One region of the Methylophilus sp. OH31 genome, then DNA from elsewhere that is predicted to be linked to it. Evidence: predicted binding sites of a transcription regulator. Region 1 holds the regulator's gene; each other region holds the start of a gene.
The links. The regulator sigma-54, encoded in region 1, starts transcription at its own class of promoters, with help from an activator protein. The targets are predictions, from matches to a motif close to TGGCACNNTTCCTGCT.

Region 1 (7,566 bases):
AAACCATATATTATGACGTATCGTCAGTGATGTAACCTGAAACAGTCGCGTTTCAGGATGATGCATCCTGCCACAAAACACTATTTTATGCAAAAAATGTGCCCGCTAATAAAAAATCCGTAAAAAAGCTGTGTTTCGCTTTCTTGCCGGGGGCGTCACTTGCTATACTAACCCGCCATGAACACAGCAAAATCAGGTGTCCACCTCGTGAAAAGTCCAGACATCGTGACGCGTGCACGAGGCATACTGCTGCACGAGGCAGATGAAATCCGCCAACTGGCCGACCGTATCGGCAGCGAATTTGAAGCCGCTGTCAGCATGATTCTGGCCTGTCGCGGCCGCATTGTTGTCACTGGCATGGGTAAATCCGGCCATATCGGCGGTAAAATTGCGGCCACCCTTGCCAGCACGGGCACCCCTGCGTTCTTTATGCATCCGGCGGAAGCCAGCCATGGCGACCTGGGCATGATCACAGCTGAAGATGTCGTGATTGCGCTATCCAATTCCGGCGAAAGTGATGAAATCATCAATATTTTGCCCGCCATTCGCCGTATCGGTGCGCGTATTCTGAGCATTACCGGTAGCGAAGAGTCCACGCTATCGCGCGAGTCAGACGTGCATTTAAGTGCTGCAGTTAGCCACGAAGCGTGCCCACTGGGGCTGGCACCCACGGCCAGCACGACGGCCGCACTGGCCTTGGGCGATGCGTTGGCGCTCTGCGTTCTCGACTTGCGCGAATTCACTGCCGAGGACTTTGCGCGGTCACATCCTGGCGGAAGTCTGGGCAGACGGCTGCTGGTAAGGATTAAAGATGTCATGCGCACGGGGGATGCGATCCCCGCTATCAGCGAGCATGGCACCGTACAGGAAGCGATTGCACAGATTTCGAGCAAAGGCATGGGGTTTACAGCGATTGTCGATAGCGCACAACACCCGATCGGCGTATTCACCGACGGCGATTTGCGTCGCCTGTTTATGCAAGGTGCCACCGATACGCAACAATCAATCAAAACGGTCATGAATACGCAGCCACGTTTATTGGGCATGCAACAAATGGCGGTTGAAGCAGTCAACCTGATGGAGCAATATAAAATTAACGGGTTTATGGCAGTGAACGAGCAGCAGCAATTAGTGGGCGCATTTAACATGCATGATTTACTCAAGGCAAAAATCGTTTAGGTTCACTGACGCCCTGGAACGCCCGCATGCTTAAACACCCCATCTTATTGCCAATTGCGTTAATGCTGTTTTTAGCGCTGCTGACATTCTGGATTAACCAGACCGTACAGGAGCAGGCGCTGAGCTTGAGCCGCTTAAGTCGTCACGATCCGGACTACATGCTCTATAACTTTGTCAGCACGCGTACCGACGCCACTGGCAATACCAAATACGTGTTAGCTGCGGCAGAAATGCGCCATTTTCCGGATAACGACTATACCGAATTACAGCGCCCGCGTTTCACCCAGTTTGGGCAGGATAAACCTTACACGCAAATTCATGGCCAGCACGGCAAAGTGTCAGCCAATGGTAAACTGGTCGAGTTTAGCAAGCAGGTCAAGGTCATACGCCAGGGCACGCTGGCCAAGCCTGAAATGCAGTTGCAAACCGAACATTTAACGCTGGAACCGGATACAGACCTCGCTTACACCGATTTGCCGGTCACTATCCGCCAGCTACCGGCGACGGTGATCACAGGTACCGGCATGCGTTTTGATAACAAGGCAGGCACCATGCAATTATTTAACCGGGTGCATGTACATTATGTACGCGCACCCGCAGTCGCAAAAACTGCAAGCCCGGCAGCGAAGGCGAAAACAGGCAATCACAAGGGTCGTTGATTCTGGAGAAATGAGTTGAACACGCACAAGCCATTATTTTATGCCACCTGCTTGACCTTATGGGCACTGCTATCGTGGTCAACCAGCGTGCTGGCTGAAGAGTCTGACCGTGACCAGCCGATTGAGCTGGAAGCGGATACCGTGACTGTGAATGATGCCAAAAAGATCAGTATTTATACCGGCAATGTGATCCTCAACCAGGGCACCCTGCAAATCAAAGCCGACAAAATGATTGTGCGTGAAGACCAGGATGGCTTTCAGCACAGCACCTGTACCGGCAACCCGACCACATTCAAGCAAAAACGCACTGGCAAAGACGAATGGATGCAAGGCAGTGGGCAGCGTATTGAATACAACGCGCGCATGGACAAGGTACAGCTATACACCAACGCCTGGGTCAAACGTGGTGAAGACCTGGTCACCGGTGACTACATCAGTTATGACGCCAATGCAGAGTACGCCGAAGTCATTGGCGGCACCAAGGCTAACCCCAATGGTACCGCCGGTAGCCGCGTCAAAGCGACCATTCAGCCCAAGAACAAAACCACGCCGCCTGTGATTGATAACAAGCCAACCTCGCAACAAGGGCTGCGCATGAACCGCTCACTGCAAATCAAAGTGGAACCGGCACCCGCCGACACCACTAATGAGCCTACGAAAGCGCAACCCTAAAGACCGGCCTTATGCAGACAACAGCTTCACCAGATCATAACCACTTACGTGTCAGCCACCTGAAAAAAGCCTATCAGGGACGCACCGTGGTTAAAAACACTACACTTGAGCTACGCAGCGGCGAAGTGATTGGTTTGCTCGGCCCGAATGGTGCTGGCAAAACCACCAGCTTTTACATGATTGTTGGCCTGGTCGCACTGGACGACGGCAGCATTACGCTGAATGGGGCAGATGTCAGCCGCGCGCCCATGCACGAGCGCGCCCGCATGGGCCTGGCTTACCTGCCACAAGAAGCATCCATTTTTCGTAAAATGACGGTGACTGATAATATTTTATCAATCCTGGAAACCCGCCCTTACACGGAAGAAGAGCGTGAAGCGCGGCTGGAGTCTTTACTGGATCAATTACATATCCAGCATATCCGTCACAGCCAGGCAGTCAGCCTGTCGGGCGGCGAGCGCCGCCGTGTAGAGATTGCGCGCTGCCTGGCCACAGACCCGAAATTCATCCTGCTGGATGAGCCATTTGCCGGGATTGACCCGATTGCGGTGATTGAGATCCAGAAAATTATCCGCTACCTGAGCAGCCAGAATATCGGCATTTTGATTACAGACCACAACGTGCGTGAAACCCTGGATATTTGTGACCGGGCGTACATCGTTAATGAAGGCGCTGTGTTTGCCGCAGGCACGCCAGACGAAATCATTCAGAACGAAGGCGTACGTGAAGTCTATCTGGGCAAGAATTTTAGGCTGTAACCTGATATGAAGCAAAACCTGCAATTACGCATCTCACAAAACCTGGCGCTCACCCCGCAACTTCAGCAGTCCATCCGCCTGTTGCAGTTGTCCACGCTGGAGTTAAGCCAGGAGCTGGAAACCATCCTGCAGGAAAATCCGCTGCTGGAAATGGCAGATGGCGAAGAAGGAGAATTTGAAGATAACTCGCCATTGGCCACCAGCTCGACAGACACAGAGCAGGTGGATGCAAGTTCATTTGATGTCGCGACCCAAAACGACCTCACTCCCCCTGCAGAGAGTCTGCGTGATGAACCACGTGACGAAACGAGCGGCACTGAAGGCGAACAACCAAATCTGAATGAAGAATTCACGCCGCCCGAGTTTGAAGATGACTACGAAGAGTTTGGCAGTGCCAGCAACTGGGACGAAGCGGGCCGCAACAACCTCGATGATGAAGATAGTGACTTCTCTCGCCAGGACGCCAACAATATCAGTCTGCGCGAACACCTGATCAACCAGATGCAATTGGCACATCTATCCAAGCGTGACATGGATCTGGTGAAATTTTTGCTCGACAGCATTAACGATGATGGTTATTTAGAGCAGGATCTACAGGAGATTGTCGACCTGTTGCCGCCAGAGCTGGAAATTGAGTTACTGGAGCTGGAAACCGCACTGAAATTGATCCAGAACCTGGATCCGATCGGCGTCGGTGCACGTGACCTGCGTGAATGCATCTTGCTACAACTGCAAGTACTGCCGCCTGAGACACCTTATTTGCGTATTGCGATGGCGATTGCCAAAGATCATCTGGCATTGCTGGCCAACAAAGACTTTGTCAAATTGCGCAAGGTACTCACTTGCGACGAAGCTGCACTCAAAGGCGCGCAACAACTGATTCGCCAGCAAAACCCCAAGCCAGGCAACGAGTTTGCGACCTTTAGCCATGACCACTTTATTCAGCACGATGTCGTGGTCAAAAAAATCAAAGGCATCTGGATGGCGTCGCTCAATGATGGCGTGATCCCCAAACTACGTATCAATCAGTTGTATGCAGATATCCTCAAGCGCAACCGTGAAAGCTCCGGCCAATATCTGCAGAGCCAGATGCAGGAAGCCAAATGGATGATTAAAAATATCCAGCAACGCTTTTCTACCATCTTGCGTGTGTCGCAAGCGATTGTGGACAGACAGCGCAATTTCTTTGAACATGGTGAAATTGCCATGCGGCCCCTGGTATTGCGCGAAATTGCCGAAGAGCTCGACTTGCATGAAAGCACGGTTTCTCGCGTGACAACACATAAGTACATGCTCACGCCACGCGGTGTATTTGAACTTAAATACTTTTTTGGCAGCTCAGTCGCCACCGATGCAGGCGGCTCATGTTCTGCCACCGCCATTCGCGCGCTCATCAAACAAATGGTCGCTGAAGAAAACCAGAAAAAACCATTGTCCGACAATCAAATCACCGATACGCTGGCGCAGCAAGGCATTGTGGTTGCGCGCCGCACCATTGCCAAATACCGCGAATCGCTGAATATCCCACCAGCCAATTTACGCAAATCGCTGTAAAACAAAAAGGCCGCAAATGCGGCCTTTTTTATCGGTAACGCCTGTTTACTGGATGGTGATTTTGGCAAACTTGCGCTTGCCCACTTGTGCCACCACGGTCACCCCTTTTGCCAATGACAGGTTTTTATCGTCAACTTTTACGCTATCCAGCTTCACGCCGCCTTGTTGCACGGCACGCATGGCTTCACTGGTGCTTTCCACCAGGCCCACCTGTTTCAGCAACTGGCTGATACTGATGCTATCACCATCAATCGCTACTGCTACCTCAGGCACATCATCAGGAATCCCGCCTTTGGCACGGGTCTGGAAGTCTTGCAGGGCTTTTTCAGCCGCCGCCTGGCCGTGAAAACGGGCAACGATCTCCTGTGCAAAACCGACCTTGATATTACGTGGATTGTCGCCAGCAGCCACTTGTGCTTTCCACTGGGCGATAGTTTCCAGGGTGGCAAATGACAGCAGGTCGATATAGCGCCACATCAGTTCATCAGAAATCGACATGATTTTGGCGAAAATCGTCTCAGGCGCTTCGCTGATACCAATATAGTTACCCAAAGACTTGGACATTTTATTGACGCCGTCCAGGCCTTCCAGCAACGGCATCATCAACACGCATTGCTGCGATTGGCCAGCCTGCTTTTGCAATTCACGGCCCATGAGCAGGTTAAATTTCTGGTCTGTGCCGCCCAGTTCCAAATCGGCCTGCAAAGCCACAGAGTCATAGCCCTGCAATAAGGGATACAAGAATTCATGAATCGCGATTGGCTGGTTGCCTTTGAAACGCTTGGAGAAGTCATCGCGTTCTAGCATACGGGCGACTGTATGGCTGGCTGCCAGCCTGATCATGCCCGCGGCACCGAGGTCGCTTAACCACTTGGAGTTAAACACAATCTCAGTTTTGGCCGGGTCCAGAATCTTGAATACCTGTTCGGAATAGGTGTCGGCATTCGCCTTCACCTGTTCGACCGTTAACGGCGGGCGCGTGGTACTTTTACCCGTCGGGTCACCAATCATGCCGGTAAAGTCACCGATCAGGAATTGAATCTGGTGCCCCAGATCCTGCAACTGGCGCAATTTGTTAATCAGCACGGTATGCCCCAGATGCAAATCAGGTGCGGTGGGGTCAAAGCCTGCTTTCACACGCAAGGGTTTGCCGGTTTTCAGCTTTTCAATCAGTTCTTGCTCGATTAATAGTTCATCGGCACCGCGCTTGATAATCGCCAGTGCGTTCACAATCTCTGGACTCAGTGCTTCAGTCGTCACTGAAGCTTGGTTTACGTCTGTCATAAAGGTTCTTTTTTTGAGGCGCGCGTTGCGCACGCCTCGTCATGAAAGTAAAACAGCTATTTTAACGTAATCCCATGCATTTCTGTAAGCCAGGCATGAGCAGTGTTACACTTATGCCTTATGAATTTTTCTGCCCCACCCACTCAAACGCGCCTGTTTATCGGCCTGATGTCTGGTACCAGTCTGGATGGGGTGGACGCAGTCCTAGTCGCGCAACACGGTGAGCACCTGCAGCAACAAAGCCAGTACTTCCTGCCTTATCCGGCGGATGTCAGACAAATCCTGCTGGATCTGCATACGCCAGCCGTCAACGAATTACATACCGCCGCTATAGTGTCCAATCAGCTGGCCGACCTCTACGCAGCGGCAGTGCAAGGCTTATTGCAAACAGCCAATGTATCGGCAGAAGCCGTGACGGCGATTGGCTGCCACGGGCAAACCATACGCCACTGTCCTGATCTGGCCAACGGCCAGGCCTATACCTTGCAACTGGGTAACCATGCACGCCTGGCGGAACGCACTGGCATCACCGTAGTCGGCGACTTTCGTAGCCGCGACATTGCGGCTGGCGGGCAAGGCGCACCATTAGTGCCCGCCTTTCACCAGGCAATCTTTGCAGCACCTGACACACATCGCGTCATTTTGAATATTGGCGGCATCGCCAACCTGAGCGACTTGCCGGTGAGCGGCAAGGTGATTGGCTTTGATTCCGGCCCCGGCAACTTACTCATGGATGCCTGGACCCTGCAGCACACAGGCCAGAGCTATGATGCTGGTGGCGCCTGGGCGGTACGTGGCGATGTCAATCCAGCCTTGCTGGCCGCTTTACTTGCTGACGCCTATTTTGCCCTGCCCATCCCTAAAAGCACTGGCCGCGACCTGTTTAACCAGGCCTGGCTCCATGCACACCTGCAAGCCCATGCTGACACGCCACAGAATGTCGCCCGTACGCTGCTGGAATTGACGGCAGTGACGATCGCCAATGCCTTGAAACAGCATTGTAGCGGTGCCGCAGAAATTTATGTCTGTGGCGGCGGTGCGCACAATATTGCTTTGATAGACAGGTTACAAACCCTGTGCGGCCGACCAGTGCAACACACGGATAGCCTGGGAATTGGCGTCGACTGGGTGGAAGCCGTTGCTTTTGCCTGGCTGGCGCAACGTTGCGTGGATCATCAACCCGGCAACCTGCCTGCCGTCACCGGTGCAGCAGGGCCACGGGTATTAGGCGCGATTTATCCGAATTAGGACTAAGACACCCTAAAGCAGTGCGAATGCACTCAACGTTTGATTTAAACTGGTGCAGGATTGAAGGCGATTTTTGAACTTTTCTCCCCTCATTTCCTTACAAGCCACCATATTCAAAAACGATTGCGTATAATTTAGACAACCTTGACTTAAACAGAGTGCGTTATGGCTACCAAAGCGACCATTACATTTGACAACGACAGTACCGCAAT
Region 2 (7,566 bases), on a different contig from region 1:
CCAGCCAGACAATGCTGCCGTCGTAAGCGCTATCCAGTCCTGCAATCAGCCTGAGTAAGGTCGACTTGCCGCAGCCACTACTACCGACAATGGAAATAAATTCACCTTTGGTCACGGCCAGTGAAAAATCTGACAGCACGGTCAACGCTTTGCCGTTGAGCTGGAAAGTCTTGGAAACGCCCTCTACCGCCAGCACGGCCGCCGAGCTCGCCAGTGACAGATGTTGCGAACCACGCAGGCCTGACGTTCTCACCGACGCATTGTCTTCGCCGAGGCTATCTACGTGCGCTTCATTGATCACACTTAAAGCGGTTTTAGGGCGACTCATGTTTCTTCCTGTGCAAAATAACTAGAGTGCTATACGCAATCCCTGTGCCAAGTTAAAAATTAATATTTATTACTTAATAATCATAAGGTTATATACATTCCAGCGAATACCCTGTGTTGGGCAATGTTGTATATCCATCATCTGACGGCGGGCATGTGCTGGTATAGCAACAGACATAAAAAAACAGATGGCGGGAGACCATCTGTTGGAAGGGATTGCCGGGAAGCAATAAAGGTTATTGTTGTGATGCAATCCGGGATGGCGCCCAGAAGGTTTCCAGGTTCAACTCCTTTAAAGCTTTGTCGACAAAGCTTGAGTTAAGCAGTTGCTGAATATCAATATCGTTTCGAATCAGGCCAGACTCACGCGCATAAGAGGCTGCACGTTTGTAATGATCCACCAGCGCTTGGTCATAAAGCGGTGACCAGCGGTCACGCCAGCTCACGCTATCATCTTCATAGTCGCGCCTGACCACACTCTCAGGCTGTACCAGGCTAGCATAGTCCTTAAGGTAGGTTTCCTTGTGCGCTTCTTGCGCTGCCCAATGGTTGGCTTTAATAAATGAGGTGACGATGGCTTGAGTGAGTTCCGGATGCTCTTTGACAAAGTCATTGCGCGCCCACAAGCCGCCCATCAGTTTCCAGTCCGGTGGGGCATTTTTGGTCGACCAGATGATTTTACCCACGCCTTTATCCACCAGGTTATAGGCATCACTTAAAGAGAAGAACGCATCTACCGAGCCACTGGCCAATGCCGCAGCACCGACTTGCGGATTCACGTTCACAATCTTGAAGTCGGTCAGCTTGAAGCCGTTTTTCTGCACCAGGTTGGCAAATGGAATCTCCCACGGACGGCCCCGATGCAAGGCAATGCGCTTGCCTTTGAGGTCAGCAATATTTTTTGCTGTTGAATTGGCGGGCACCACCAGATAAGAGTTACCGCTACGTCCCCACGGCGCGACTAATTGCACGCGTGGCTTGGAGCCGTTCAAAATAATCGGTGGTAAATCGCCATAGGCCGCGAAGTCTATGCTCTTGTTGGCAAAGGCTTCGTTGACGATGGGGCCGACCATCGCCGTGGCAGCAGGCACCCACTCCAGCTTGACGCCGCGCTTAGCCAAGGTTTCATCCAAACCGGTTTCACTGGCCAGCTCGGTGCTACCCAGATAGTGCGTCTTGCCATTGAGGTTATAAGCCACGGTGGCAATTCTCACCACTTTCGGGTCGGTTTCAGCACTGTGGGCGCCTGACATAGTGAATGCAGTCACCGCCAATGCCGAAAATACATAGTTTAAAAATCTGCTCACACTTACTCCTTATTTACGCTTAAGCCGCGAGGCTTACTTACTTGCTTCAGGCAACCGCCGCATATTGATGCAACTGCTGTTCTGCATCACGCAACGGCCTGAAATCGATCCACGCATCCAGGTCAAAATCCTTGTCCAACAGGCCATGCACCAGCATGAAGTTCTTTTGCTGGCGAAACAGCTCTACGCGCTCAGGGGACAAATCAGGCGCCAGTTGCAAATGGAAGTTCTCACCATAAGCCGTCGTCACGCCGTCTTCGCCCGAGCGGGTTTCGGACTCCAGAATTTCGCGCACACCCTTGAGGTTGCTTTTGGCCCAATCTGCCGCACGCAACGTTTGATAGAGGAAACGCACCACCAGGTCATAATGGTTGTCCAACAATGACTGATGTACCGTGATCGGACGCGGTGTGCCGTTATTGACGCGGCTGGACAACTCAGGATAGCTATCGAGATCGATACCCACCACAGCCCCCACACGCTTAGCGGCATCCACCGCAGATGCGCCTTTTACATATACCGCATCGACCTTGCCTTCGATAAGTGCATCAAGGCCAGACCACAACTCACCTAGACCATTGGGGTTATCACGGCCATTACGATTACCACGACCAGAAGGCACCTCGACCAAAGCCACATCATCCAGCGTCAAACCAGCGATATTCAAAGCGCCTTTATAACCATGCAGGCTCATGCCACGAGCAATACTGCTGCCGCGTACATGGCTGGCAATCGGATGCTCGATAAACGCCGGCAAGGCCAGGCGCAAGCCCTTCAATTGCTCAGGCGTGGTAATGCCACTATCCGGCCGCACCAGGATCGCTTGCCATTCATCAATCCAGGTCAAGCCAATCAGCTTGGTCGGCGCACCTTGTGCCTTGGCGGCCAGCGCCAGCAAGTTGCCACCCTCACGAATCAACGAAGGTAACTCATGATCGTAATGATGCTTGGATAACTCTTTGGGCGCTTCTTGCAACGTGGCAATGTTAATGTTGTCACGCGCAAACTCTTCATTAAGCCAGCCTAATTTATAGGCCAGGCCAGTAGCAGTCGGCACCGGGCAACGGGTAAACCAGATTTGATCGATATGTTGTGCTGTGCTCACTTGGTAGCTCCTGTGATTACAAGTCGGAAGGACGCAACAAGCCTTCTTCTTTGGCCTGGTCGTAAAGCTTGGACATTTTCCATTGTTGCTTCAACACGCCTGGGCCATACTCACGGGAGCCACCCAGGGCCTCTGCCAGGGTTTGCAACTTGGCGCCTTCCTCCAGCAACAGAATAAACTCTGCCAGTTTGCGCAGACCTTGCTTACCCCATACCGTGGCACCACCATTGGCTTCAAGAATCGCCGTGTGATGTGGATTAATCGCAATCTGGTCGAGGATAAAATCAACTTCCTGCTGGCGGCGGTCAATATAAATCGGCAACTCTTTAATCAGGTTGAAGCGCTGCACCGGCACATAACGGATAGGCAATGTGCGGTGTGTTTGTGCCCAGGCACCCAGGTAGGTGGAATGTATATGCGAAATCGTGGTGACTTCCGGGCGCACCTGGAACAATTTGGTATAACGACCAGCGCCTGCGCCACTGCCTTTGCCGGCATAGACCGTGCCATCAAAGCCCACCACGGTTGCTTCAATCGGCTTGCCTTTGTTAAACGGGCCCGGGTCATTCACGATGATCAATTTATCCTGGCCTGGCACGCGATGCACAAAGCCCACGGTACCATTGGCAGTGATGCTATCCGTCTCGCGAAAGACCTCAAAAGCCAGTTTGGCTTCCGCCACAGTTTCGTTTACGTAATGATCCAGATCCAGTTCAGTATTAACAGTCACGACAGTCATTGTCAGTCCTTTCAAAATTCATGCGAAAACAACACGAACTACTTGGCAAAGACTGTGCCACTTGCAACAGGTAAAATTTACCTATAATAATTAGACACTTAGAAAAAACACCGATGCCAAGCACCTGTTGCCCCGGCAACAAGTGTTGCGATTAACACAGCAAAATGTTGAATTCCCGCCCATGATCTGGCTTATCTTTAATATAACCAATGTGAATATTGTTATAATTTATAGAACTTTGACTTATTAATGATCAATGTAATATAGTGACTCGCCTGTTAAATAAGGAGTCAATGATGAGCGCACAACGATGGGATATCCGTGATTCGTACACCGAACGTACTGACCATGTGATCACACACCCCAATCCGTCTGCCGTCAGCTTGTCCGTACGGGCAAGTGCACTGGTATTCAGCGATCCCAAATCGCAAAATCTGCTGTCTTTGATCGAAAGAATTGCTTCCAGCAATGCGACCGCGCTGATCATTGGCGAAACAGGGACGGGTAAAGAACTCATTGCCCGCCATATCCACTCATTGAGCAACCGCAGAAACGGCCCGTTCCAGGCCATTAATTGCGGCGCTTTCTCAGAAACCCTGGTTGAAAGCGAGTTGTTTGGCTATGAAAAAGGCGCGTTTACCGGCGCCAACACCTCCAAAGTTGGCTGGTTTGAAACCGCCAATGGCGGCACACTGTTCCTGGATGAAATCGGCGACTTGCCACAGTCGACACAGGTCAAATTATTGCGTGTGCTGCAAGAGCGTGAAGTCGTGCGCGTAGGCTCAAGAAAGCCGATCCCGATTGATGTGCGCCTGATTGCGGCGACCAATGTGAACCTGGAAGAAGCCGTCAAAGCGGGACGTTTCCGCGAAGACTTGTATTACCGAATTAAGGTGGTGCCGATTGAATTACTGCCATTGCGCGAACGTCGTGGCGATATCCTGCCGCTGGTTGAGCATTTTCTGGCCGTATATCGCAATAAGCTGAACACTTCGGACCACAAACTGGCCCCCGAAACCACTTCGCTACTGATGGAATATCCGTGGCCGGGCAATATTCGTGAACTGGAAAACGTCATTCACCGTGCGGTACTGGTGAGTACCTCCGATACGCTTTATCCAAAAGACCTGAATTTACCCAAAATCAGCTTTAACCGGCCAGAGTTTACGTCTGATGAAGACAGCGGCATCACGGCACCGCTGCCAAGCAGGGTCAGCTATGAGCGCCAAAGTGCGCTCTATAAATTGGAAAATATTCTCGAAGAGCTGTTTGAACAAGCCCCGGAAAATTTATATGAGCTGATCAATGGCACCACGGTCAGCAAGGCTTATGAGCACAGTAAAAACAATCAGGTGCATACCGCCAAACTGCTGGGCATCAGCCGCAATATCTTGCGCGCCAGGTTAAAAGAACTCAACCTGATCGCATAAAAAAGAGGGGAATATATCCCCTCTTTTTTTATGCTGAATCTTGCAAATGACCTGCTAGGCAACCAGCGTTTCCGGCAAATGCTGCTTAATCAACACAGCGGCCTGTTCTAGCGCCTGGTCGATACGCTGTTCAATCGCGGCACTGTCCAATTGGTAATTCGTGAACTCTGCATCCCGAGCATAAATGGTGGTCGGGATAGTGTAAATACCAAAAAAGCTGGCCAGGCTTCTTAAGTGCGACTCCAGCACCAGCGCATGGTGATCGCTGCCTCCTGTTGCCACCAAAATAGCGACTTTACCAGTGAGTTTTTTCGGGTCGACCAGATCAAAAAAGTGCTTGAGCAAGCCAGTATAAGAAGCTTTATACACTGGCGTGCCAATGACGATAATATCGGCCTGATGCAGCTTATCGTAGGCTTGCGCCAACGCGGGGGGAAACTGGTTAAAGGACACAGTAGGCCCCAGATCTGCCGTCAGTTTGGAAATATCGATCACCTCACCCGGACTATGAAACTTCTGGCTGGCCTTGGTCACCACAGACTCCACCAGCGACAAGGTTCTTGAGGGTGCAGTAATATTTCCGGAGACTCCAATAATTCGTGGCATTTCGATTTTCCTGATTAAACAATGTCTTGATTTAACAGCAAATAAAATGCCAGATTTAAACCCTTCATAATCAATCACTTGAAAAACAGATGCTGCCAATTCAACAACAAACGTCGCCAAAATGTTGGCTAGGCAACACCTCTGACTATGCCTCTAGGTTTTAATTTTGCGCACAGGGCGCGCAGGCGTCATTTGTTCGGCGTACATATTAATCAGGCTACGCTGAACACCGCCATCACCGCAGAGCTGAAAATGAATCAGGTAACGCTTGCCGACCTTGATAAACTGGTTAGCCGCCTGGATTTCTTCCAGCGATAGCACCGGGTTTTCACCGACATTGGTCGCAATATCCAGTTTGCTCCCCAGCCAGTCAACGCCAATTTTCTCCGGCGTGATACCACTCTCGCTATAAGCGACTGTTTTGACTTTTGTCACCGTGACTTGCTGCTGGCAATCGGGCAACACTTCATCCATGCTGACGAGCGCAATCACTGCCGGTCTTGCCTCGGCTTTGCTGCCGGTTTTATGCGACGGCCCAAGAATCACTTTGGCGCTATCACTGGCGGCAAAGGCGAAAGCGGGCAGCAGGCATTGCACGATCATGAGCAAACATGCGAGGCGAGCGGTCGCTGGTATGGTGTGAATCGAACGCATGGCGCGCTCCCTTCATAAGGATTTTTTTATTTAAATGGGCAGACTCACGATGGTGCGTATTCATTGCTTATTGTCATAGTGAGTCAACACTCACTTATGCGCACAAAGCTGTTGCAGGCCACAACATCAAGTCCCACATAATATAGCGCATTTGATGAGTCAGCGAAGCTGATTAACGCTTGTAAACCATCACCACGTAGGCTGATTCTGACCAATCATTTAGCAAATTACCGATAGGACAAGCTGGCCCGGTCTTTTAAGATGCCATCATCTTCACTGTCTAAAATGAAAGGTCAGACCTATGCTTTATTATGCATTGCTGTTTCTTGTGATCTCTTTTATTGCCGGTTTACTGGGCTTCAGAGGCATTGAGTCTGGTGCCGCAACGATCTCCAAAGTGTTCTTCTTCATTTTCCTGCTGCTGGCGATTGGGATTGCCCTGGCGGCGGTGCTGGGGATCAGCCTGTTCGCATAAAAGCAGCGAGAATCCCCCATCGCGCGCCCTGACAAATTGTCCGGGCGCGTTTTAGCTTTACGCTCATGCGCAATCGCGGCGATAATACTTTATGGTTTCAGCCCGTCGCCCTGCACACACACCAATATCTAACGATCCCCAAGCGCTCGCTGGATGGATTGCGTCTTTACCACAACGTTTCACCGCGCATGAGTTAGCGCAGATTCGCCAGGCTGGCGAACTGGCAGCCACCCTGTATAGCGGAAAATACGCTATCAACGACAGCCCCTTACTGCAACACGCCCTGGGGACTGCCGCCATTGTGGCTGAAATGAATATGGATGCAGATAGCCTGATAGCCGCCATCTTACAGGCCGCGCCTGACTTGTTAAGCGACTGGTCTGATAACCTATCCAGCCAGTTCGGGCAAACGGTGGTGAGCTTGATAGAGGGCATCGCACGTATGTCCCATATTCAGGCGCTAAGCGAAGTCGACGGGGCACAACCTGCTGACAACAAACACAATGACAGGGCGCAGCAGCTGGAAGCATTACGCAAAATGCTGCTGGCCATGGTGCAGGATATCCGCGTGGTACTGATCAAACTGGCAGAGCGCACGCAATTGCTGCGCCACCTCTCGGGCGCCAGCCCGGCGTGCCAGGCGCAGGTTGCGCGCGAAAACCAGAGCATCTTTGCCCCGCTGGCCAATCGGCTGGGCGTGTGGCAGTTGAAATGGGAGCTGGAAGATTTATCGTTGCGTTACCTGGAGCCGCAGCTTTACAAAGAAGTGGCGAAGATGCTCGACGAGCGGCGCGTTGATCGTGAGCAATACATCACGGATGTTGTCGCACAGTTACAGCATGAGCTGACTCAAGCCGGCGTGAAGGCCGATGTCAGCGGGAGACCCAAACATATCTCCAGCATCGTCAAAAAAATGAAGAGCA
Region 3 (7,566 bases), on a different contig from region 1:
GTGGCGCCACCGGCGTGATTTACCGCCAGTTCTCTATCACCATTGTCTCTGCCATGTTGTTATCTGTGCTGGTCGCGCTGACATTGACCCCAGCCCTGTGTGCGACCATGCTCACACCATCAAACCATGGCCATGCGGCAACAGGTGGCCTGTTTGGCTGGTTTTTCCGCTGGTTCAACCCGGCGTTTGAAGCATTTGCCAATGGCTACCAGGCCATCGTCGAGAAAATCCTGCGCCAGAAGCTATTCACCATGGTGCTGTATGCCGGCATTCTGGCCTTGCTGGCTTTCCTGTTCCTGCGCTTACCCAGCTCCTTCCTGCCGACAGAAGACCAGGGCATCCTGATGGCGCAGATTCAATTGCCGGTCGGTGCCACCGATAGCAGGATGCAGCGTGTACTGCGACAAATCGAGCATTACCTGGATGGTCAGGAAGCAGTCATTGATGAATATTTAACTATTGCCGGCCTCGGCCAGGGCGGTGGCGGCAGCCAAAACACCGGCCGTGCCTTTATCCGCCTCAAAGACTGGTCACTGCGTGGCGAAGGCCAGGACGCCGCGTCACTCGCAGATAAGATGACCAAAGCCTTGTCCAAGATCCGTGATGCCAAGCTGTTTGTGAACCAGCCAGCGCCCGTACGCGGCCTGGGCCAGGGCTCCGGCTTTACACTCGAGCTCAAGGATGTCGGCGGCCTCGGGCACCAGGCACTGATGGAGGCCAGAAACCAATTTGTGCAACTGGCCGCAGACAATCCCAAACTGAACCGGGTACGGCCAAGTGGCCTGGATGATACGCCAATGTTCAGGCTCAATATTGATGACCAGAAAACCGGCATTTATAATCTGACCACCGCCAATATCAACTCCACACTGTCTATCGCCATGGGCGGCACCTATGTCAACGATTTTATTAACAAGGGCCGCGTCAAAAAAGTCTATTTGCAGGGGGATGCGCCTTACCGCATGCAGCCTGAAGACATTGATCGCTGGTATGTACGCAATAGCACCAACGACATGGTGCCGTTCTCTGCCTTTTCCAATACCCGTTGGGTATCGGGCTCGCCCTTGCTCGAACGCTATAACGGTATTTCTTCCGTGGAAATCGTCGGCGAAGCAGCCAAAGGCACCAGCACCGGCGAAGCCATGCGTATTGCTGAAGGCATTATCAAGCAACTACCGGCAGGCATCGGCTATGAGTGGAGTGCGCAGTCCTACCAGGAAAGACTGTCAGGCTCACAGGCGCCCCTTTTGTATGCGGTGTCTGTGGTGTTTGTGTTTTTGTGCCTGGCCGCGTTATATGAAAGCTGGGCGGTGCCTTTCTCCGTCATTATGGTCGTGCCTCTGGGGATTCTGGGCGCTGTGCTGGCAACCAGTTTGCGTGGCATGACGGCCGACGTTTACTTCCAGGTCGGCCTGTTGACGACCATCGGCCTGTCAGCGAAAAACGCCATTCTGATTGTAGAGTTCGCCAAGCATCTGCAAGAGCGTGGCCAGCCTTTACTGACTGCCACCCTGGAGGCCGTAAAACTGCGCTTGCGGCCCATCCTCATGACCTCGCTCGCCTTTGTCTTTGGTGTGCTGCCACTGGCTTTCAGTGAAGGTGCAGGTGCGGTAAGCCGCCAGGCGATTGGCACCGGCGTACTCGGCGGCATGTTGATGGCCACCTTCCTCGGCATCTTTTTTGTGCCGCTGTTTTATGTGCTGATACGTTCGCTGTTCCCTTACCAGCCTGATCCAGATGCCATCGCACATGGATAACCTTATGATGAAACCAAGCACACAGACATTACTTGGCACTGCAAAATTACCAATCAAATTACTGGCCCTAATGACGCTGTCACTTGGCCTGAGCAGTTGTATTGACCTGGCGCCGTTTTATACACGGCCAGCCTCACCGGTTCCGGCAACGCTAGGCACGGTAGAAAGCGATCCCAAAGCCTTTACTGATCTGCCGTGGCAATCCTTTATCAGTGATGAAAAGCTGCGCCAGGTGGTTGACCTCGCCTTAAAAAATAACCGCGACCTGCAGGTGGCTGCGCTGACCATAGAACGGTCACGCGCCCTCTACCAGGTGCAACGTGCCGACCTGTTTCCAACCATCGCCGCGAGCGTCACTGAAACCGCCTCCAAAGGCATGGCCAGTGCTGCCAACAATACTGCAGGCAATACCTCAGGGGCGACCACTGGCACTGCGGGCAGCAGCAATAGCAGTGGCAATATCTCGCATATTTACCGTGCAACCGTAGGCTTTAGTGCATATGAGCTGGATCTGTTCGGCCGCATACGCAACCTGAACCAGCAGGCCTTGCAAACGTTTTATGCCAATGAAGATAATCGCCACAGCACACAGATCAGCCTGATTGCCGAAGTGGCGACCGCCTGGCTAACCCTGGCGGCAGACAAAAAGCGACTCGCGATTGCCGAGCAAACCCAGCAAAGCCAGCAAGCCACTTACGATATCAACCAGAAAATGTTTGAACTGGGCGTTGCCAATGCACTGACCTTAAAGCAGCTGCAAACCAGTGTCGACAGTGCACGCGTGGCAGTGGCCACCTACAATATGCAAATCAAGCAGGACATCAACTCCCTCAACCTGCTAGCGGGCAGCATGGTGCCTGATCAGTGGTTGCCAGCAGGCAACTTGTCCAGCGTGGTCGCGACCACAGCCTTACCTGCCGGAGTCAGCTCGCAAACCTTACAGCAACGGCCGGATGTCCGTGCAGCAGAACACTTGCTGGAAGGCGCCAATGCCAATATCGGCGCATTACGCGCGGCTTTCTTCCCCACCATCAGCCTGACCACCACGGTAGGTTCAGCCAGTACCGAATTATCCGGCCTGTTTGCCAAAAATTCCGGCATCTGGACCTTTGTGCCGCAAATCAGCGTACCGCTGTTTAACGCGGGGCGTAACCGTGCCAATTTGACCTCCGCAGAGAAAAACCGCGATATTCTGCTCGCACAATACGAAAAAACCGTGCAAACTGCGTTCCGCGAAGTGGCAGACGTGTTGGTGCAGCGTGAAGGTTTGCAAGCACAACTGGACGCCCAGCAGTCACTCACCGCTGCTGCGAATGCGGCATTCCAACTGGCTGATGCCCGCTTTAAAAATGGGGTCGACAATTACCTGGTGGTACTGGATGCACAACGCACGCTTTATACTGCAGAGCAATCGCTGGTCACGTTGCAATTAAGTGACGCCGCTAGCCAGCTGACCTTGTATAAGGTCATGGGCGGCGGCTGGCATTAGTGAGTGCATGCATGAACATCATCGTTTTAAACATTAAAGATAAAGATAACCACCAAGTCGCGCACACTTCTTGCTTGGTGCCTAGTGATGAACACAGAAATATCCCCTGCCCAAACCATTACCTTGGCCAAAATCAGACATATCGAGGAGCTGGAGCGACTCGATAGCTGTATCGCATTTGTCGAAAAAATTGGCCAGTTGATCCACCTGATCCAGGCCGAACGTGGTGCTAGCTGCCTCTATATTGCCTCCAATGGGCGACGCTTTGCACCTGAGCGCGCTGACATTATTACGCAAAACCAGGCCATGGAAGCCAGTTTTAGAGAGGCGCTGCAACAGCACTTGCATAGAAACGCGCTGGCAGATGCCAAACAATTGACACTGACCTCGTGGATCTTGCTAGGCCTGGACCAACTGACTTCTTTGCGGCATCAGATCACTTTGCAAAAGATCAGCTTTGCGGACTGTATTGAATCTTTTAGCCGCTTGATCGGCAGCCTGATTGCACTGATCTTTGAGATCACCGACAGCTCGGTCAATAGCAAGATTTCCACCTGTTTGCTGACGCTTTACAACCTGATCCAGGGCAAGGAATTTGCCGGGCAAGAGCGTGCAGTGGGTGCCTATATGTTTGGTTCAGGCAGCCTGCAACTACCGCATCAGCAAAAGCTGTTTGAACTCATCGCCCAGCAAGACCGCCATTTTGATTTATTCTGCCAGTTTGGCAGTGAAGAGGTACGCCAGTCATGGCTGGCGCTGCAGGCAACCAGCTGGCACCAGCAACATCAAAAATACCGCACCAAACTGAGCGCAGCCAAAGACCAGCAGACGCTCAACCCCAGTAGCGCAGATGTCTGGTTTGAATTGTGCAGCCAGCGTTTAAGCGCTATGTGGCAGATTCAATGTCAGCTCATCCAAACCATGCATGAGTTGTTGGCCGGGCTGGCTAGCAAAGCCAAGAGCGACTTTGAGCAAACCCGGCAATATTTGGATGCCATTCAGGCAACACCAGCCGCTGCGCTCAACAGCACCTTTTTCAACCTGGCAATTCCAGTTGAGAATGCCTTGAATTTTCAGACGCATGATACGTCGCAGGCGTATCCGATGGCCTCCATGATTACACTGCTGCAACAGCAGTCGCGGCAAATTGCCGAGATGGAAAGTGAGTTGTCTGATACCAAAAAGGCGCTCGCCGAACGCAAGCTGATCGAACGTGCCAAAGGCCTGTTAATGAGCACGCGCGGGCTGAATGAAATGGAAGCGTATAAAACCATGCGCAGCATTGCCATGGAGCAAAACCGCAAGATTATTGATGTCGCTGAAAACATTCTGGCGCATCACGCACAACCGGGCTAAACGCCCGTCAAATTGGTGCATCCGCACACGTATGGTGCGGACAGCACCGCGCTGAAAAGGTTGCATAAAAATGCAACCATCCAAAAAAACCAATATAGAACAATCACTTAAAAATAACGCTTCAGCTGGCACGGCAATTGCTAATTTGGCTTGAGGCTTCAGCTAACGGCGGTTGAAAATCTCGTGTGATACCAGCCTGGGATGTAGCGTGGCTGGGCAGTAAACAAGTCGAATGACTTGTGCAGTAAAAGGACAAAGGCGTCCTGAGTGTAGACAAAAAACAGTCTGCGTTCAGGACGCCTTTTTGTTTTTTAACTTTCCCAATTGATTGATGATTAAGGAGCAGCAATGAGCAGTTCTGACAAAAATAATGTGACACCCACTTCAACGGTCACCGAAGTATCCACCACCGAGCAAGTAGACCAGCAGCGCCGTCACTTTTTCATGAACACCTTGGCAGGTGCATTTGGCGCGGCTGCCATGATGAACATGGTGCCCTCTGCGATTCGCAGCCAGGCTTGGGCAGCAGGCTCAGATGCCCCTGAAATCACTGAGGTGAAAGTGGGCTTTATCCCGCTGACGGACTGTGCGCCGATTATTGTCGCCTCACAAATGGGCTTCGATAAAAAATACGGTATCAAAATCGTGCCTTCTAAAGAAGCTTCGTGGGCAGGCGTACGTGACAAGCTAGCCAATGGTGAGCTGCATGCTGCCCATGTACTGTATGGCCTGATTTACGGTGTGCAACTAGGCATTGGTGGCCAGCAAAAAGACATGAATATTCTGATGGCGCTGAACAACAATGGTCAGGGCATCACACTATCCAACCAACTCAAAGAAAAAGGCGTGACCAGCGGCGCGACACTGAAACGCCTGCTGGATAATGAAAACCGCGACTTTACCTTTGCCCAGACTTTCCCGACCGGCACCCACGCCATGTGGTTGTACTACTGGCTGGCCAGTTACGGCATCAACCCGATGCAGGACGTAAAAACCATTGTGGTACCACCGCCACAAATGGTGGCCAATATGCGCATCGGCAATATGGATGGCTACTGTGTAGGTGAACCATGGAACGCACGTGCCATTTACGACAAGGTAGGCTTCTCTGTTGCCACTTCGCAAGATATCTGGACCGATCATCCGGAAAAAGTACTGGGCACCACCGCTGAGTTTGTGGCTAAAAATCCAAATACCGCACTGGCACTGACCAAAGCGATTCTGGAAGCTTGCCGCTATATCGATGCGACTAAAAACCGCCAAGAAGTGGCCAAACTAATCGCGGGCAAAGCCTACGTCAACGCGCCTGAGGAAGTCATTGAAGGTCGCTTCCTCGGCCACTACGACAATGGTATCGGCAAAAAATGGGAAGACCCGAACTACATGAAGTTCTTCAATGACGGCAAGGTCAACTTCCCTTACCTGTCTGATGGCATGTGGTTCCTCACACAGCACAAACGCTGGGGCTTGTTGAAGTCTGACCCTGACTACCTGGGTATCGCGAAAAAGGTCAACCGTATCGACATTTATACCGAAGCAGCCAAATCACTGGGCATTGCGGTGCCAGATGCCATGCGTAGCAGCAAGCTGATCGATGGCGTGGTCTGGGATGGCAAGGACCCGAAAGCCTATGCCAGCAGCTTCAAGGTGAAAGCCTAATCTTTAAAGGAGAATCACCATGAATGTCGTCAGCTTGAAGAAAGAAAACATCATGCAAAAAAGCGAGGAAGCTGTCACCACAGCACCTGCGCAACCAGTTGTTGCTGTGGTTACCCCTCTCTCAACCACAGCGGCAAAAGCCACCGCGCCCAAGCGCGGGGCATGGGTGGCAACGGCTAAACGAGGATTTGAATGGCTGTTGCCGCCTGTGATTGGCTTGATGGTATTCGCCGCCATCTGGGCCACGGTAGCTGCCCTGACACAAGGCTTGCCAGGCCCGGTCAAGACCTGGCAATCGGCTGTCGAGCTGTTCAGCGACCCGTTTTATATCAACAACCCAAATGACATGGGCATAGGCTGGAACATTCTGAGCTCACTGCAACGTGTGGCGACGGGTTTTGGCCTGGCAGCGATTGTCGGTATCCCGATGGGCTTTGTGATTGGCCGCTATGCCTTTATGTCCAGAATGGCAGCACCGATTATCAGCCTGCTCAAACCGGTGTCACCGCTGGCCTGGCTGCCCATTGGCCTGCTGGTATTCAAGGCGGCCAACCCGGCTGCGATCTGGGTGATCTTCATCACCGCCGTGTGGCCAATGATTATCAACACCGCCGTCGGCGTGAGCAAAGTGCCGCAAGACTATATGAATGTGGCCAAAGTGCTCAACCTGTCCGAATGGAAAGTCGTGACCAAAATTCTGCTGCCTTATGTCATGCCTTACATGATGACCGGTGTCCGCCTGTCGATTGGCGCAGCCTGGCTGGTGATTGTGGCGGCAGAAATGTTGACTGGCGGCATGGGCATCGGCTTCTGGGTGTGGGATGAGTGGAACAACCTCAATGTAGAGCACATCATCATCGCCATTTTTATTGTCGGCATTGTCGGTTTGTTACTCGAACAGTTGCTGGTGCTGGTGGCAAAACGCTACAGCTACGAATAACCCGCAGGAAAAGGATTCTTATTATGACGACCAATGTAATGCAAGACCGTTATGTCCTGATTGAAAACGTCAACATGACGTTTCACACCAAAAAAGGCAGTTTTCAGGCGCTGAAAGATATCAACCTGAATATCCGTGAAGGCGAGTTTATTTCCATCATCGGCCACTCTGGCTGTGGCAAGTCTACGGTACTCAACCTGATTGCCGGGTTGCTGCAACCCAGTGAAGGCTACCTGTTTTGTGCCGGCCGTGAAATCTCCAAGCCTGGCCCTGAGCGTGCCGTGGTGTTTCAAAACCACTCTCTGCTGCCATGGCTGACCTGTTTTGAGAATGTCTACCTGGCTGTAGAACGCGTATTTGGCGAT
Region 4 (7,566 bases), on a different contig from region 1:
AGCCGCACCGGCCAAGATTCGTGAAGTGCTGCGTGACACCCAATTATTGCGCCTGAACTTTGGCACTTTTTGTCTGCATGGCGCACAAATGGCCATGTTTATGGTGGTGCCGTTTGCCATTAAGCACAGCACGGGTATGAATGAAAATACGCACTGGAAAATCTACCTGCCGGTATTGGTGCTGTCATTTATCCTCATGGTGCCTGCCATTATTTATGCCGAGAAAAAAGCCAAACTGAAACCGGTGTTTATCAGTGCAGTTGGCCTGATGTTGCTGACGCAAATCGCTTTTATGTTCAGCCTGAATAGCTTATGGGGCATTGTGGCGACGCTGTTCTCATACTTTGTTGCGTTTAATGTGCTCGAAGCCTCTTTGCCGTCGCTGATCTCAAAAATGGCGCCGGTGGCGGCCAAGGGCACAGCGATGGGCATCCACAATACTGCGCAATCATTTGGCATGTTTTTGGGCGCAGCGCTAGGCGGCTGGTTATCACACAGCTATGGCAGCCCCACCGTATTTGTCTTCTGTGCCGCCTTGATGGTGATCTGGTTTGGCCTGGCGCTGGGCATGCATGCGCCGCCCAGTGTCAAAACAAAAATGTTTCATATACAAGGGTATAATGACGAGCAAGCCGCCATCCTGGTGCAGGATATCCGTGCCATGGAAGGCGTGTATGAAGTGGTCGCCATTCCTTCAGAAACCATGCTCATGGTAAAATTGGAAAATCAGCGCAGCAAAGAATTTCAGGCGGCATTGTCGCAAGCAATCATGAATAGAATAGGGGAGTAGTGACACCATGGCATCAGTCAATAAAGTGATTTTGATGGGTAATCTGGGGCGTGACCCGGAAGTGCGCTATATGCCAAACGGCGAAGCCGTGGCTAACTTCAGCATCGCCACCACCGAAAACTGGAAAGACAAATCCGGCGTACGCCAGGAAAAAACTGAATGGCATAACATTGTCATGTATCGCCGTTTAGCCGAAATCGCGGGTGAATACCTGAAAAAAGGCCGCCCGGTGTATGTCGAAGGCCGTTTGCAAACCCGCAAATGGGAAAAAGATGGCGTCACCCGTTACAGCACCGAGATTGTGGCTGACCAGATGCAAATGCTGGGTACTGGCCGCGAAGGTGGCAGCGCGCCTTATGAAGGCGGCGATATGGAACAGGGCGGTGGAGGCATGGACGATTACAACCAGGCACCTGCGCGTCAGCCAGCCATGGGTGGCGGTAATAATGCGGGCGGTGGTAACCGTAATGCATTCCAGCCAGCACCAGCGAGTAAGCCAGCCGGTAATTTTGACGATTTTGATGACGATATCCCGTTTTAATCAGTCATTTTTAGCGCTAACATCCAAAGCCCGAGCTATATGTTCGGGCTTTTTAATTTCTGGCAGGTGGGCGCGATGCGTTTAAAACAGCAAAGATTGATTTGGCGATTGTTTGGTGTGGTATGGCTGGTATTGGTGATGATAAATGCGGCACAGGCGCGCCCGGTCAAGCAATCACCATTGCCACCACCGTTGACCACCAAACAGGAAATGAGCGCACATACCGATGATCTGCGCACGCTGATGCAGCAGTTATATACCGAATACCCGGATGAGTTGGCTAAAAGCACCCAAGTGGGGCCACGTGAAATGACCGAGTGGGTATTTGATGGCAAAGCTAACTGGAAGTTTGAGGGCATCCACCGCTTGCAAGGCACTGACGCAATTAGCCTGGTATTTGATCCGGCTTTTACCGGCGACCATATCATGGCATTGGTGGTGGGCCTGGAAACATTGCTGTTTACAGCGTATGGTAGCCAAAATGAATTTGAGATACCGCCTGAGCGTGATGGGCCAAGGCTTGCCAAGCTGCAATGTCAGCTGCGGTCTGTGCAATTGCGCTTGCAGGCTAACACACAGGCAGGCACGCTTTTGAGCCAGTCCTTTGCACGGCAACAGGTTGATCAGGCGCTCAGCGGCGTGTTGCAGCGGCTGCAAGCGCAGCATTTAGCAATATGCAGCTAGTTTTTGGGCGGTGAATGGCTATCTATCAACGCCAGTTGATGACCCAGTTTATGTTTCTTGGTGGCGAGGTAGGCAGCACTTTGCGGATTACCTGCCACTTCTAGCGGCACAACGGCTTCAACCGTTAGTCCCCAATCGGACATGGCTTGTGATTTGTCAGGGTTGTTACTGAGCAAGCGAATCGAGGCGACCTGTAAATGCTGCAATATGCCAACCGCGATATCATATTCACGCTGGTCAACTGGCAGGCCTAGCGCCACATTGGCCTCTACCGTATCCAGCCCTTGTTCTTGCAAGGCATAGGCGCGCACTTTGTTGCTGAGCCCTATGCCGCGCCCTTCATGCCCGCGTAAATAGACAATCACGCCTTTACCCTGTTGCTGTATCAGTCGCTGCGCCTGTTTGAACTGCTCGCCACAATCACAACGTTGTGAGCCAAACACGTCACCAGTCAGGCACTCCGAGTGAATACGTGTCAGCACCGAAGATTGCCCGCCAACCTCTCCCAGCACCAATGCGATATGCTCTATGCCGCTTTTGTGGTCGATAAATGCGTGTAGTTGATAGTGGCCATAGTCTGTAGGCAGGCTGGCAACCGCCTGTGGCGTGATTCGTGCACGTAAGTCCGCAGGCACAGGCTTGAGCGCAAGGTTACTTGAGGGCATTGATCGCTCCCATTTTGATCAACTTGGCGCGCAACACATTGCGGCTTAAGCCCAGCAGTTTGGCGGTTTGCACCTGGTTATGATGGCAGTGGTGGTAGGCGGCGCGCACCAGGGTATCTTCAAAATAGTCGTAAAGCTGGGCTTTGCCGGACTCAAACAGTTGCTGCAAGGCTTCCTCCAGTAAGTCGGGTGCATGACTACCGGCCTGTGGCGTGTGCTCCTGCTTCGGTCTGTGCAGCGAGATGGAGGATAAATGTAAGTCTTCACTACGCACCAGGTTGTTGCGGCAAATTAGCAGCGAGTGATGAATCACGTTTTCCAGTTCGCGGATATTGCCAGGCCAGCTGTGTTGCACCAGCTTCTGTTTGGCCGAGTCATCCAGGCGGATCTCTGCGTAACCCAGGCGGCGTGTATATTCGCTGACAAAATACTCAGCCAGCGGCAAGATATCGCCTGGACGGTTTCTTAAGGTAGGCAATTCCAGGTGGGCGACACGCAGGCGGTAAAACAGGTCTTCGCGGAAATTACCGGCCTGTACGGCTTCTTCCAGGCGGACATTGGTGGCGGCGACCAGGCGGACGTCAATTGGCGTTGACTTTCTGGCACCCAGGCGCACTACCTCGCGCTCTTGTAACACGCGCAGCAGTTTGACCTGGATGCTCAGGGGCAAGTCGCCGATTTCATCTAAAAATAGCGTACCGCCGTTGGCGGCTTCAAACCAGCCGGCCTTGGCGACAAATGCACCGGTAAAAGCGCCTTTTTCATGCCCAAATAATTCGCTTTCGACCAGGGTGTCAGAAAAGGCGCCGCAGTTGACGGCGACAAAGGGTTTACCTTTGCGCTTGCTTAAGGCATGCACATGGCGTGCAATGAGTTCTTTGCCGGTGCCGGTTTCGCCGATGATGAGTACATTCGCATCGCTGGGCGCAATTTGCTGGATGCGACTGAGCAAAGCAATGGATTTAGGATCCTCAAACACTTGTGCTGTGGCACGAATAGACGTAGTGAGCGCGCGGGAGTTGGGCAGCGTGAGTAGCTTCTTCTCATTCTCGCCGTAGTCCAATTCACTCGCCTGATCCAGATTCTCGATAAATTTGTCCATAATATTCATGAGTAAAATGTAGGGTTAGGGAAGCTACCGGTCAGCGCCCATTCACCCAGCTCCTTAATTTTGTAATCTAGTGGATCGTGCAGCGTATGCGTTCTCAAGTTGCGCCAGTGCCGGTCCAGCCGCAGTCCGGCATGCGTGGCGCGGGAGCCTGCCACTTCAAACATCCGGCTGGTGATGTCCAGCCCGGTGCGGGTTGCCAGGACCTTGGCGGCACTGATACTGGTTGCCAGCAAGCCGCGATCTTCCTCGGTGAGAGCCAGACCCTTGGCCCAGGCGATATCCAGTTTTTCTGCCGCCTGATTAGTCAGTGCACGCGTTGCTTCCAGGCCGACCCAAAATTCGCCGTAATGGGCGAGGATGTAAGGGTCCTGGCTGGTGATATCAACATTGGCATTCTTCCATGGCCGGGCTTCGCGCAAGGTGTAGTGTTGCGCGTCGTTAAAAGCGCCTTCGGCAATACCGAGGTAGATATTGGTCAATATGAGTTGCGCGATCAGCGGCCGCAAGCAGGCAAACGGATTGCTGAGTGGCCCGGGCTCGGTGAGTAGCTCGTTTTCTTCCACCCTGACTTTTTCAAAGTTCACGCTGCCGCTGTCGGTTTGGCGTTGGCCGATATTGTCCCAGTCATCGAGGATGGTCACGCCGGTACGCAGGGTCGGGATGGCGGCAATCACCAGCTGACCATCCGTCTTTTTAATGGCAGAAGCAATCAGCATCTCGGAGTCCATGGCGCCCGAGCAAAAGCTTTTTTTGCCTGAGAATTCATGCCAATGGTCATAACTTTTGCACAGCGTACGCTCATCCAGCGGATTGAGCGCATTGCCCCAAAACCAGTTGGATTGCGCGGTTTGCTCGTACCAGCGCTCCCATTGGTCGGGCCGGGAGAAGAGGCGTACCGTTGCCAGCATCAGATGTTGAAAGCCATAGACATGCGCAATCGAGCTGTCTACTTTGGCAAACTCTCTGACCACTTGCAGCGTCTCTTGCCAGTTGGCGCCGTAGCCGCCGTACTGGCGTGGGATGATCAATGACAGCAGGCCGCTGTTGCGGATCGCATCCCGTTCCAGTTTTGGCGTACCGCCCTGATGATCCCGTTCCACGGCGGTCAGCGAAAACGATTCTGCCAGTTGCTTGGCTACCGCCAATGCATGCTGGCCTTCATTGAGGCGTGCCGTTGGCGGAATTGCAAAAGTATTTATATTCAAAAGTAATATCCATCTGGTTGCATATGCTTAATAGTTCAGCAGGATTTGTGCCAACTCCGGCAGGGGCCGTGAATCACTACTTCTATGGCATCAATTGCCGGATAAATGTAAAAATAATTCTTATAAATCATATGGTTGAGAAAATGTTGAATGGTTTTCCGGCCGCATCGTTTTTTGCCGGACAGCGATCTCCGTCACCCTGTTGCTGAATAATCAGCACACATGCTGCTGATACAGCAGCACCCGCAGAAAATATGCTGATTATTCAGCAACAGCATTCGGTGTCTTTGTAAGTGACTGAATCTAATGATTTTTATTTGTGGCATGCTCTTTGCACTAGGCTTTCCATGTATGCAGCATGAATAGAAGGAAACACACAACATGGAAATATTCTGGTTTTTACCCACGCACGGTGACCAGCGTTATCTTGGCACCAGCACAGGTGCCAGACCGGCAACACTCTCTTATTTAAAGCAGATTGCACAGGCAGCAGACCGCCTGGGTTACGGCGGGGTGCTGGTGCCCTCCGGGCGCTCTTGCGAGGATGCCTGGGTGATTTCCTCGGCCTTGATCAATGAAACCAGACAGCTCAAATTTTTGGTCGCGACGCGGCCCGGCTTTATTTCACCGGTGGTATCTGCGCGCATGGCATCGACGCTGGATCGCATTTCCGGCGGGCGTTTGCTGATTAATGTGGTGGCGGGCGGTGACCCGGTAGAGCAGCAGGCGGAAGGCAGCTTCCTGGATCATGATGCCCGCTATGTCGAGGCAGAAGAATTCCTGTCTATCTGGCGGTCGGTATTGACTGAAGACGCCGTCGATTATGAAGGCGAGTATTTACGCGTCAAAGGTGCGAGTTTACCGACCGGCAGCCTGCAAAAGCCTTATCCGCCGCTGTTTATTGGCGGGGCCTCTGAGGCGGCGATTCAGCTCAGTAGCAAGCATATTGATGTGCATTTGACCTGGGGTGAGCCGCCAGCAGCTGTGGCCGAAAAAATCAGGGTCATTCGTGCGGCGGCTGCAGCACAAGGCCGTAGCATCCGTTTTGGTATCCGCTTGCATGTGATTGTGCGCGAGACCAGCGAACAAGCCTGGCAAGCGGCTGACGAACTGATTTCGCATGTTACCGATGACACCATTGCTGCGGCACAGGCAGCCGTCGCCAATTTTGATTCGGTGGCGCAAAAACGGATGACCGAGTTACACCATGGCCGGCGTGACAAACTCGAGGTCTCACCCAACTTGTGGGCTGGGGTAGGGCTGGTGCGGGGCGGGGCGGGCACGGCGCTGGTGGGTAATCCACAAGAGGTGGCTGACAGGATTAAAGAATATCAGGCACTGGGCATTGATTATTTTATTTTCTCTGGCTATCCGCACCTGGAGGAGTCTTATCGCGTGGCTGAATTGCTGTTTCCCTTATTGCCTGTTCACCAGCAGGCCAGCGCCGAAGTCAGTATCAATACCAATATGACGGGGCCGTTTGGTGCGGCCAAACCGGTCAAGCATGCGGCATAGGAGGGATGATGACTCTGGCACTGAATTCACGCCTGGACGACGTTGAGGCATCACATGGCATTGTGTTTGGCGGCACGCCACGCGAGCGGGCCAAACAGCTTTGCGACTATCTGGCAGAAACCGCGATTGAGCGCGATGCCGCAGGCGGTACACCGTATGAACAGCGTCAGGCGGTACGGGATAGCGGGCTGTTGAAGTTGCTGATACCGAAAACCTATGGCGGCCTAGGCGGCAGCTGGCAGGAAATCTACAGCATTATTCGCCAGATCGCGCGTGTGGATAGCTCAATCGCCCAGGTACTCGCGTTCCAGTTTTTGATGCTGACCTCGATTCGCCTATACGGTAGTGAGGTGCAATGGCAGCACTATTTCAAGCTGACTGCCGCGCAAAACCTGTGGTGGGGCAATGCATTGAACCCTTTGGATAACCGCACCGTGGCACGTAAAGCGGCGGCTGGCTATGTGTTTACCGGGCAAAAGAGCTTTTGCTCCGGTTCTATGGATTCTGACTACCTGATTGTGTCGGCCATTGAAGAAGGCACAGGCAAGTTTCTGGTGGCCGCGGTGCCGACTGATCGTAGCGGCATCCAGCTCAATGGTGATTGGGACAATATCGGCCAACGGCAGACAGACAGTGGCAGCGCTGAATTTAACCAGCTGCGGGTGGAAGACAGCGAATTGCTGATGAACCCTGGCCCGTTGAGCTCGCCATTTGCCAGCCTGCGTTCGTTGGTAGCGCAACTGATTTTTACCAATATTTATCTCGGCATTGCCGAAGGCGCGCTGGCAGAAGGTGCGAAATATACGCGTAGCAGCAGCCGGGTCTGGTCAGGCTCACTGGCACAGACCATACACGAAGACCCGTTTACCTTGCTGCATTACGGCGAGTTCTGGGCCAGCTTGCATGCGTCGGCCGTGCTGGCAGATCATGCGGCAGGCTTACTCGATCACGCCTGGCAGCAAACTTTGGGCCTGGATGAGTTGACCCGTGGCGAACTGGCCTTGGCGGTGTTCTCGGCCAAGGTCAACGCGACGCGTGCCGGGCTGGATGTCACT

Region 2: the regulator sigma-54 is predicted to act here: its motif matches at 3,523-3,538, upstream of OH31_RS10725 (class II aldolase/adducin family protein).
Region 3: the regulator sigma-54 is predicted to act here: its motif matches at 4,729-4,744, upstream of OH31_RS00875 (CmpA/NrtA family ABC transporter substrate-binding protein).
Region 4: the regulator sigma-54 is predicted to act here: its motif matches at 5,211-5,226, upstream of ssuD (FMNH2-dependent alkanesulfonate monooxygenase).

Annotation. Positions count from the first base shown of each region.
Region 1 is NZ_BAUS01000010.1:82,294-89,859, forward strand. Features, by position in the region: gene OH31_RS11940 (SIS domain-containing protein) at 178-1,179, shown strand; gene lptC (LPS export ABC transporter periplasmic protein LptC) at 1,206-1,838, shown strand; gene lptA (lipopolysaccharide transport periplasmic protein LptA) at 1,854-2,510, shown strand; gene lptB (LPS export ABC transporter ATP-binding protein) at 2,522-3,268, shown strand; gene OH31_RS11960 (RNA polymerase factor sigma-54) at 3,275-4,822, shown strand; gene tyrS (tyrosine--tRNA ligase) at 4,868-6,106, opposite strand; gene OH31_RS11970 (anhydro-N-acetylmuramic acid kinase) at 6,227-7,354, shown strand; gene gltA (citrate synthase) at 7,520-7,566, shown strand, end outside.
Region 2 is NZ_BAUS01000007.1:296,737-304,302, reverse strand. Features, by position in the region: gene OH31_RS10740 (ABC transporter ATP-binding protein) at 1-328, opposite strand, end outside; gene OH31_RS10735 (ABC transporter substrate-binding protein) at 564-1,634, opposite strand; gene OH31_RS10730 (ABC transporter substrate-binding protein) at 1,681-2,739, opposite strand; gene OH31_RS10725 (class II aldolase/adducin family protein) at 2,756-3,478, opposite strand; gene OH31_RS10720 (sigma-54-dependent Fis family transcriptional regulator) at 3,775-4,908, shown strand; gene OH31_RS10715 (NAD(P)H-dependent oxidoreductase) at 4,963-5,514, opposite strand; gene OH31_RS10710 (hypothetical protein) at 5,668-6,168, opposite strand; gene OH31_RS14830 (DUF1328 domain-containing protein) at 6,470-6,643, shown strand; gene OH31_RS10700 (bifunctional (p)ppGpp synthetase/guanosine-3',5'-bis(diphosphate) 3'-pyrophosphohydrolase) at 6,735-7,566, shown strand, end outside.
Region 3 is NZ_BAUS01000001.1:205,306-212,871, forward strand. Features, by position in the region: gene OH31_RS00860 (efflux RND transporter permease subunit) at 1-1,757, shown strand, start outside; gene OH31_RS00865 (efflux transporter outer membrane subunit) at 1,750-3,246, shown strand; gene OH31_RS00870 (nitrate regulatory protein) at 3,334-4,602, shown strand; gene OH31_RS00875 (CmpA/NrtA family ABC transporter substrate-binding protein) at 4,951-6,261, shown strand; gene ntrB (nitrate ABC transporter permease) at 6,281-7,201, shown strand; gene OH31_RS00885 (ABC transporter ATP-binding protein) at 7,225-7,566, shown strand, end outside.
Region 4 is NZ_BAUS01000004.1:21,211-28,776, reverse strand. Features, by position in the region: gene OH31_RS06750 (MFS transporter) at 1-790, shown strand, start outside; gene OH31_RS06745 (single-stranded DNA-binding protein) at 798-1,331, shown strand; gene OH31_RS06740 (hypothetical protein) at 1,407-2,015, shown strand; gene ribA (GTP cyclohydrolase II) at 2,012-2,680, opposite strand; gene OH31_RS06730 (sigma-54-dependent Fis family transcriptional regulator) at 2,667-3,782, opposite strand; gene OH31_RS06725 (acyl-CoA dehydrogenase family protein) at 3,788-4,996, opposite strand; gene ssuD (FMNH2-dependent alkanesulfonate monooxygenase) at 5,378-6,511, shown strand; gene OH31_RS06715 (acyl-CoA dehydrogenase family protein) at 6,520-7,566, shown strand, end outside.